3 regions of the Corynebacterium sp. L4757 genome follow, and region 1 is predicted to be linked to each of the others. Evidence: riboswitches for the same ligand, from Rfam matches in the RefSeq annotation. Region 1 holds a riboswitch; each other region holds the start of a gene.
The links. A riboswitch is a leader RNA that binds a small molecule or an ion and turns the genes downstream of it on or off. The one in region 1 is predicted to bind thiamine pyrophosphate.

Region 1 (3,235 bases):
GGAGCATGGTGAAAGCGCGACGTGCATATCCAGCAGGTCGCCGGACATCCCGGTGTCCAAAACGTAGCGGGTATAAGCCACGGTGGTTTGTTTTTCTGCCGCCGCATCAAGCTCTTCTTCCGTGATTCCCCAGCGTGCGGTCAGTCGGCGGTGCAGTTCGGTTTCGTGCAAGATAGCCTGCAGTGCGCCCGTCGCGTCTTTAATATCGGCCAGCTTGCGGCTCTTGTATGCAGCCAGTGCGTTTGCCCGCGCGAACTGCACTAGGAAGTGATAATCCTGCACCAGATAGTCCTGGAAGACGGGTAGTGGCAAGGTGCCTTCGCCAAGTTTGCGCACGAATTCGTGCTCGGTGTAGTCGGTCCACTCGGTACCGATGGCCTTTTTCAGATCAGCAAATAGTGTCATTACTTTTCTCCTATGATGGGGTGGGCGTAGGCAGCGTCGAAGAATGCGAGCTCGATTTCGACTGCGCGGTGAAAGAAGTCTTGTGCAATAGCGCGCCGGGCCGGGCCTACGCGGTCGAGTTCTGCGCGTAAGAACGCGATACGCTCGTGGAATTCGGGGAAATCATGCAAGCGAATCCACTCCGCGTGCACGAAGTTCTTAGGTAGAGGGCGTGAGTCGCGGGTTGCCCAGTCAAGATATAGCCATTCCGCAACCAGCAACACCGCGACGATTGCTACGTAATCGCGGGTTTCCGCAGCCTCACGCATCAATGCGCAAAATGCGGTGGTTGGCTCGGTATTCGGGATTTCTTCGCGCTGCTTGGCGCTCACGCCCAATGCTTTAAAGGCGTCGAGGAAATAAGTATTTTCATCGCCGGCTATCTCGCCGATAAATTGCGCAAACCGCAGCCGTGGTTCCAGCGCATCCGCCGTGCTTACCGATGCCCCCAGCAACACCAAGAAACTATCCAAAAAGCGGTAGTCCTGCACCAAGTAGCTGGCCATGACAGAGTCGTCGATGGTGCCATCGAAAAGCTCCTGCACAAAGCGGTGAGTAACTGCCTTCTCCCACGTGGTGTGGTTCTGCTCGCGCAAAAGGTCCGTAAATCGTTGAGTGCTCATCGCTGTGCTCCTTGCAGTTGTAAAGGCGCGTTATTCCACAGCGCTTGGAAGTGATGGACGGGGCCGTGGCCTGCACCGACGTCCAATTCATCCGCGTGGGCCAGCGCGTGCGTGAGATAGTCTTTGGCGCGGCGCACCGCTTCATCGTAGCCGTGTTGGGGTAAAAGCGCTGCTATCGCGGCCGATAATGTGCACCCGGTGCCGTGGTCATTGATGGTGTCCACGCGCGGTGCGGTCAGTTCCACGGTGTGCTCGCCGGCATCACCGCCGGTGAGGATATCGGTGCTTTCCGCACCGCTTAAATGCCCGCCTTTGAGCAGTACCCACTTTGCGCCCAAAGCGCGCAGATCGTTTAAGGACTCACGCATTTCTGCCAAGCTGTCCATCTCCACATCGCGGCCAAGCAGCACTGATGCCTCTGGCAGGTTCGGCGTAATCAGCGTTGCCCGCGGCACGAGACGCTCCCGAATCGCGTCGACATCATCCTGGTTGAGCAGATGATCGCCACTTTTAGCGACCATCACCGGATCCAAGACCACCGGGCACTGCGCGTATTTATCCAGTGACTGCGTGATCGCATCGGCGATCCCAGCATTGGCCACCATGCCGATTTTCACTGCATCGACGCGGACATCCTCAAAGACCGCGGCGATTTGTTCGGCCACGAATTCAGGTTCCATCGCGACGATGCTTCCCACACCGCGCGTATTTTGCGCGACCACCGCGGTGACCACGCTCATCCCGTATGCGCCGTTGGCTGAAAATGCTTTTAAGTCTGCTTGAATCCCCGCGCCACCGGTGGGATCTGTGCCAGCAATGGTTAATACGTTCGGTATCAACGCTTGTCTCCGTTTCATCACTCATATCGAGTTCGAAGAAGCGAAGCGTGCTGCAATAGATACAGGTATCCCTGCATATATTGCCTGCGTCGTTTACCGACATTCCTCCGCGAGTCCGAACTCGATCAGGTTCTCGGGTGTAATCTCAGCCCTTTTTGGGCACCCCGTGTCTGGCGCCCACGCTAGCACAGAAAGTCCTGGCAAGGAACGACTTTAAGAAAATACGCTGAGTGCGTAGAGGATGAAGACGAATAGGTGTGCTCCGCCGTGAATCGCGGTGATTTTCTGGGAGTTAAACGTCGCGATGCTCAAAGCCAGGCTGATTCCTAGGAGCAGCAGGTTGGTGGGGTTTTCGGCGAGAGTAACGGTCTGCCCAGTAAGCAGACCGATGATGAGCACGACCGGCAGAGTGAGGCCAACACAGGAGACGAGCGCGCCGTGGGCGAGGTTAACCACGCGTTGTCCTTCGCCACCCCAGGCAGCGCGGACGGTGGTGATTGCTTCGGGCAAAAAGACAATCATTGCGATGATGATGCCTGATAGGGCGATGGGAGCGCCGAGGCGGTTGAGGCCGTCATCGAGAAGCGATGCCATATCGTGAGAGAGCAACACGATCGGAATTACCGTGATGAGCAAAACCAGCGCGCGGGTGAGAATTTCGTCTTTGTGCTCGCGGAAAATTGCGGCGATTCCGGGGTTGTTGGAAGCAACGATGTCCTTGTCTGTTTCGGTGAAGTCGGCATGCTGGGCGCCGGTTTGGCGGTAGAGAAAGAATCCGTAGAGGATGACTGTCAAGGTCACGATGGTGATGGCCTGCGCGGTGTTGTATGCGCCATCGGTGCCGATGACAGCTGGAATGGCGAAGGCGGTGGCGATGAGTACGACGAGCGTCGATAAGTATGCGGAAATACCGGCGCGGTTGACCTGCAGGTTGCTATGACGCATGCCGCCGACGATGAGTGCCAGGCCGATGACCAGGTTGAGGACAATCATGACCGTGGCCATGACGGAATCACGCGCGATGGTGTGGTGATCGCCTGGGCCGAGCATGACCGCGGAGATGAGAATGACTTCAATGCCGACAATTGAAAGCGTCAGCACCAGGGTGCCGTAGGGATCACCAAGCCGGTGCGCGAGGTGTTCAGCCTGGGTGACAACCCCGCCGGAACACACGATGATGACGCCTACGATGAGCGCAAGAAGGGTGAAGACGAGAGGCGTCGATAAGCTGCCGGCGAGAAAACCTGATGCCAGTGATAGTAGTGCGACCGCAACCCAGCCCAATACAATTCGGGTGATGACGGATCCGGTGAGAACGCCGCGCAGTGC
Region 2 (3,235 bases), on a different contig from region 1:
CAAGGGTGACTACATCACCCGTCCGATTAAGACCTCCTTCCGTGAAGGTCTGTCGGTTCTGGAGTACTTCAACAACTCCCACGGTTCCCGTAAGGGTCTGGCGGATACCGCTCTGCGTACCGCTGACTCTGGCTACCTGACCCGTCGTCTGGTTGACGTTGCTCAGGACGTTATCGTCCGCGAGGATGACTGTGGCACCCGCCAGGGTGTGCGCGTCCCAATCAGTGAGGAAATCGCTGAGGGCACCTACGCTGTCCACGAGCTGTGGGAGACCTCAGCATCGGGCCGCGTTGTGGCAACCGACGTCAAGGACTCTGAAGGCAACGTCGTTGCTGAAGCAGGCGCTGACCTGACCGAAGAGCTCACCGATAAGCTGGTTGCTGCTGGTATTCCACAGGTTAAGGTTCGTTCCGTACTGACCTGTCAGACCCCAGCCGGCGTGTGTGCGAAGTGCTACGGCAAGTCCATGGCTTCTGGCCAGCTGGTCGATATCGGCGAGGCAGTCGGTATTGTTGCAGCTCAGTCCATTGGTGAGCCTGGTACCCAGCTGACAATGCGTACCTTCCACCAGGGTGGTGTCGGTGGCGATATTACCGGCGGTCTGCCTCGTGTTCAGGAGCTTTTCGAGGCTCGTAACCCGAAGAACCGCGCACCAATCGCTTCCGTCGATGGCACCATCTCCCTGTCCGATGAAGGTAACTTCTGGACTTTGACCATCACCCCAGATGATGGTTCGGACAACGTGGTCTACGAGAAGCTGTCGAAGCGTCAGGGCCTGGCTCAGGTACGTCGCCCGATGGAATCTAACCCGAATGCGATGATCGAGCGCTCCCTGCGCGACGGTGACCATGTCACCACCGGTCTTCGTTTGATGCGTGGCGCTGCTGACCCACATGACGTGCTCGAGGTTCTCGGTCGTCGTGGTGTGGAGAAGCACCTCATTGATGAGGTTCAGGCGGTTTACCGTACTCAGGGTGTGGCTATCCACGATAAGCACATCGAGATCATCATCCGTCAGATGCTGCGTCGCGGTACTGTTATCGATTCCGGTAACACCGACTTGCTGCCAGGTACCTTGGTTGACCTTTCTGAGGCACGCCAGGTCAACGCTGGTATGCAGGCAGAGGGCAAGGAACCAGCTCAGCTGCGTTCTGAGATTATGGGTATCACCAAGGCTTCCTTGGCTACCGAGTCTTGGCTCTCGGCCGCATCCTTCCAGGAGACCACCCGCGTGCTTACCGATGCCGCTATTAACAAACGCTCCGATAAGCTCATCGGTCTCAAGGAGAACGTCATCATCGGTAAGCTGATCCCAGCTGGTACTGGTATCTCCCGTTACCGCAACATCTCCGTTAAGCCGACCGAGGCTGCCCGCAATGCGGCATACTCGATTCCGACTTATGGCGATTCCATCTACGGCGATGACGGCTTCGGTGAGTTCACCGGCGCTTCCGTCCCACTGGATGAGGACTTCACCTTCTAAGGTGTAATCTCCCGACACAACACCCCGAATGCGGCGTCGATGTTCCTGGTCAATCAGGGCATCGACGCCGCATTCGTCTTTCTTACCGCCATCTGGTAACTGTTATAGGCACAACATTCATTTACGGGTGCTCGCAAGCAATGTGCGGGCTGAGAGCCATAGCGCAGGCGTTATGGAAACCGTCGAACTTGAACCGGATAATGCCGGCGAAAGGATAAAGAAATGGCTACTTTAGCTAACCCTGCCCAAGCTCAAGCGCGTCGAACGCTCCAGTGGCGGGTTGTGGACATCATCGTTGCTTCCATCTTGGCCGTGGCCTGTGGTCTGGTCTTCGTACTGTGGAACTCAGTCGGCTATGCGTGGTTCATGGCGATGGACGCGCTCACTCCAGGTCTCGGCGGCATGGCCACCGGCGTGTGGCTCATCGGTGGCGTCATCGGCGCACTCATCATCCGCAAGCCTGGCGCAGCACTATATGTGGAGACTCTTGCTGCTACGGTCTCGGCAGTCTTTGGTTCCCAATGGGGACCAGAAACGCTCTATTCAGGACTCGCTCAGGGCATCGGCGTTGAAATCGTCTTCGCTATCTTCCTGTACAAGCGCTTCAGTCTCTCCGTAGCAGTCCTCGGCGGTATCGGTGCCGCACTCGGTGCCTACGTACTGGAGCTATTCACTTCCGCCAACATTGCCAAGTCACTGGAGTTCAATCTCATCTACTTAACGTGCCTGGTCATCTCCGGCGCGCTTCTTGCTGGCGCCTTGGGCTTCTACGCCGTGAAAGCGCTGGCCAAGACTGGCGCCCTGGACCGCTTCGCTGTAGGACGTGAGCAGCGCGCTAACTAAATGCCACAGATTTACACGTCAGGGCTGACCTGGCAGCACGCCGGACGCACCCAGCCCGCAATTAATAACGTCTCTTTGAGCATCGAGCACGGGGAACGTATTTTGCTCGCCGGTGACTCAGGTTCGGGAAAATCCACCCTGCTCGCGGCTCTTGCCGGCGTACTCGGCGGCGATGATGAAGGCACGCTAGTAGGGGAGTTGCACATTGATGCATCCACCGTCGGACTTGTCCTCCAAGACCCTGATTCCCAGGTGATCGCCTCCCGCATTGGCGACGACGTCGCTTTTGGCTGCGAGAATTTGGGCCTTGAGCGCGATGAGATTTGGCGCCGCGTCCACGCAGCGCTTGAGATGGTTGGATTGAACTTAGATATCAACCATCCCACCGCCAGGCTTTCCGGTGGGCAGAAGCAACGCCTGGCACTCGCGGGAGTCATCGCCATGGGTGCTGAGGTCATCCTGCTTGATGAACCCACCGCCAACCTGGACCCCGAGGGCGCCGCCGATGTCATCGCCGCAGTAGCGCACACGGTTCAAGAAACCGGCGCAACTCTGATCGTTATCGAGCACAATTACTCCGAATGGGAATCAGTTCTTCACCGCGCGCTGGTCCTTGAGCACGGCGAGATTACCTACGATGGCGACATCGGACCTGCCATCGCCGCCCGCCGCGTCACGGGGTTACCGCAATCTCAGCCAGTGCCTGCCGATGCCCCCTCAGCCCTCTGGTCCACCGACCTCGTCTGCCGCTTTGGGCCACCGCGCACACTAGCAGTACCGGAAGGAGCTTCAACGGTTATTACCGGCGCAAACGGCTCCGGGAAGACCACCTGGTTGATGACCATGGCGGGGCTAATTCCACCGGTGTCCGGAGAGATTGGCTACGCAGCCAGTATTCACAAAGGTCTA
Region 3 (3,235 bases), on a different contig from region 1:
GGATGCGCAGACGAGCTCCGCACCAAAAGGCTGGTCACCGCGGTCGATGGAATGCGCCCACTCGGTGTGGATATCGCCGGTGAGGAAAAGCGGATTCGCGCCGGTGTTCTGATTATGCCTGGCCAAGGTATCCAACAAGCGGGAGCGCTCATTGGTGTAGCCATCCCACTGATCGCCATTGAGCGGCATGTTGGTGATATTTTCACTTAAGACTGCTGCCACGGAGGATGTCTGGGCATCGGCTTCCAGCGTCATGAGGTTGAGCGGGGAAAACATCACCGAATTGCCCAGCACATTCCAGGCCACATCCGAAGATTCAATCTTGCGGGTCAGCCACTGATATTGCTCGCCACCCAACATGGTGCGGCTGGGATCAGTCGCGGTGGATACGGATGCGGTGGTGTCTTTATCGCGGTAGGTACGCAGGTCCATGATGGTTAGCTCCGCCAAGTTGCCGAAGGTAAAAGAGCGGTAGATATGGCCATTATCAGATGGACTGGTGGCGCGCACGGGCATCCACTCAAAATAGGCCTGCATCGCGGCATCGCGCCGAGATTGCCAGGAACCATGCGTTGCCGGGTCATGGTTTTCAGCACCATCACGCCAAGAATTATTAGCGGTTTCATGGTCATCCCACACTACAATCCACGGCAGTGCCGCGTGAGCTGCCTGCAGGTTCGTATCGGTGCGATATTGCGCATAGCGGCGACGATAATCCTCCAGGGTGACAATCTCATGCTGAGGATCATGAATGCGTACCGGGCCATTGCCGGCGTATTCGCCGGTGCCATATTCATAGATATAGTCACCGAGAAATACCGTGGCATCAAAAGCATCAGCGCGCTCGGCCATATCCCGGTAGGCGCTGAAATAGCCAGACTCCCAATTGGCACACGAGGCCACAGCCAAGGTCAATTCATCCAGAGGAGTGCCGGGCGCCGGTGCTGTTTTGGTACGGCCAGTCGGGGAGACCGTGCCGGCGTATTCACCTGAGCGCACGAAGAAGCGATAGAAATACACCGTCGCTGGTTGTAGATTCAAGGGGTCGATGTGGATGGTGTAATTGGAGGAGGCATCGGTAAGCACTGCTCCCGATGCCACGATGGCGGCAAACTCCCTATCGGCAGCAACTTGCCATTCGACGCTGACCTGCGGTTCATTCGCGGTGATGCGCGTCCAGAGGACAATGGAATTGGATATTGGGTCGCCGGAAGCCACGCCGTGGGCAAAGGGCGGCGGGGCAAGCTGTGGTTCGGGCCGGTTCGCTGTTGCAACAGGGAAATTGCTAGCGGTCAAGGTTGCCGCTGCGGTGGTGGTGCCAGCGGCATAGAGCATAGTTCGGCGCGAAAACTTCTTCACGTTATTCATCGTGGGGCTTGCGCGAAGGTCCGGCAACTTGGGAAAAGAAAATTCTTGTCTGGTTAGTTCGCGGTTTACCTAAACGTTAATTGTGCTCATCGCCGCACTTCTAATCAGAGTGAAAGACCAGCTTACAGGCGCGGTGGATGTGATGTTGTTGACAAAACTACCCAGGCGCGCTTGACTGGTTGCCACGTACCTCAACGGGTGCCCAATGCATTGGGCTGAGATGGCGCTAAAGCAGCGCGGGACCGTTTGAACCTGTTGGTTAATACCGTCGAAGGAAGAGAGGGGCATGTTAGTGCCTGCGTTAGATCTGCGCTGCTACATGATCACCGGATACGGCAGTGATGCCGATATCATCGCCACCGCCCGCAGTGCCGCCCATGGTGGTGCGGGCGTGATTCAAGTTCGTTCCAAGCCCATTGATGCAGGCCACCTGCTGGAACTTTCAGAAAAGATTGCTGTGGCGGTGGCGGATATCAACCCGCAGACCAGGGTGCTTATTGATGACCGCGTGGATATCGTCGCCATATTGATGCGCCGCGGGATTCCCGTCCACGGTGTGCACGTGGGGCAAAGTGATATTCCGGTCACCGCGGTGCGTGAGCTGCTGGGACCTGAGGTAATCATCGGGCTGACCACCGGCACCGCGGAGCTTGTCACCCAAGCCAATGAGCACGCAGACATCATTGATTATATCGGCGCAGGCCCATTTCGTCCCACCCCAACCAAAGATTCCGGGCGCCCGCCCATCGGGCTTGAGGGCTACCCGCAGCTGGTTAAGCTTTCACGCTTGCCGATGGTCGCCATCGGCGACGTTCAACCCTCCGACGTGAAGGCGCTTGCCGGAACCGGGATTGATGGCGTAGCGATGGTACGTGCATTCAGCGAAGCTCATAACCAAGGCTCTGAGCAGGTCAAGAGCCTTGCTGGGCAGATTATTGCTGACTTTGATGCTGGCCGGGCAGGTGTTTGTGCATGAGCCGCGCGATAGTCATTGGTGGCGGCATTATTGGCCTTGCCACCTGCTTTGAATTCCAGGACGCCGGATTTGAGGTCACGCTCATCGATCCGGACTCGATTTCTGGTGCGACCCATCATGCCGGTGGAATGCTGGCGCCCACAGCTGAGGTGCAATACCAGCAGCAATCCCTGGTGCCTTTGATGAAGGAGTCCGCGCAGCTTTATCCGGACTTGATTCATCGCGTTGCAGCACATACAGACTTACCCACGGGCTATCGCACCGAGGGCACATTACTCATTGGTGCCGATAGAGCAGATGCGCAGCACTTAAATGACCTGATTTCCTACATCCAGGCTGAAGGCTTAGAGATTGATGCTTTGACCACGCGTGCAGCGCGGCAGCTAGAACCAGCGCTGTCCCCACGGATTGCGCGCACCGCACTCATTGATGGTGACCACCAGCTAGACCCGCGGCTTTTCGCCCGCGCTCTTTTTGATGCCGTCTTAAACCGCGGTGCCGAGCATATCCGTAAGAAAGTGGTAGCTATTGCTCAAGAACCTGTCGGTGCCGGTGGCAGTGTCAGCGCTGCGGTGAGGTTGGAATCAGGCGAGGTCATTGAAGTGGGCCCTGATGACAAGGTGGTTCTGGCCGCCGGCTTGGGCGCTGCACACATCACCGGGTGGTTTGAGGGAGAGCATCCTTTACAACTGCGCCCGGTTTATGGCGATGTGCTGCGCGTGCGCGTACCGGAATCTTTACAGCCGTTGACCACGCGCGTGATTCGCGGATTTGTGGAAGATAGACCCATCTATGTCATCCCGCGCGAAGACGGCACGGTCACCATCGGTGCCACCAGCCGTGAGGACCAACCACATCCCAGTACGTCGGCGGTCCATGCTTTGCTGCGTG

Region 2: linked by a shared signal. The riboswitch ahead of ACG98I_RS02985 (ECF transporter S component) and the one ahead of thiD (bifunctional hydroxymethylpyrimidine kinase/phosphomethylpyrimidine kinase) in region 1 are both predicted to bind thiamine pyrophosphate.
Region 3: linked by a shared signal. The riboswitch ahead of ACG98I_RS12085 (thiamine phosphate synthase) and the one ahead of thiD (bifunctional hydroxymethylpyrimidine kinase/phosphomethylpyrimidine kinase) in region 1 are both predicted to bind thiamine pyrophosphate.

Annotation. Positions count from the first base shown of each region.
Region 1 is NZ_JBIMEN010000010.1:43,442-46,676, reverse strand. It holds gene tenA (thiaminase II) at 1-405, opposite strand, end outside; gene ACG98I_RS11480 (TenA family protein) at 405-1,067, opposite strand; gene thiD (bifunctional hydroxymethylpyrimidine kinase/phosphomethylpyrimidine kinase) at 1,064-1,924, opposite strand; TPP riboswitch at 1,992-2,083, opposite strand; gene ACG98I_RS11470 (calcium:proton antiporter) at 2,120-3,235, opposite strand, start outside.
Region 2 is NZ_JBIMEN010000002.1:122,974-126,208, forward strand. It holds gene ACG98I_RS02980 (DNA-directed RNA polymerase subunit beta') at 1-1,483, shown strand, start outside; TPP riboswitch at 1,597-1,715, shown strand; gene ACG98I_RS02985 (ECF transporter S component) at 1,706-2,326, shown strand; gene ACG98I_RS02990 (ABC transporter ATP-binding protein) at 2,327-3,235, shown strand, end outside.
Region 3 is NZ_JBIMEN010000013.1:18,378-21,612, reverse strand. It holds gene ACG98I_RS12090 (alkaline phosphatase D family protein) at 1-1,368, opposite strand, end outside; TPP riboswitch at 1,553-1,663, shown strand; gene ACG98I_RS12085 (thiamine phosphate synthase) at 1,655-2,344, shown strand; gene thiO (glycine oxidase ThiO) at 2,341-3,235, shown strand, end outside.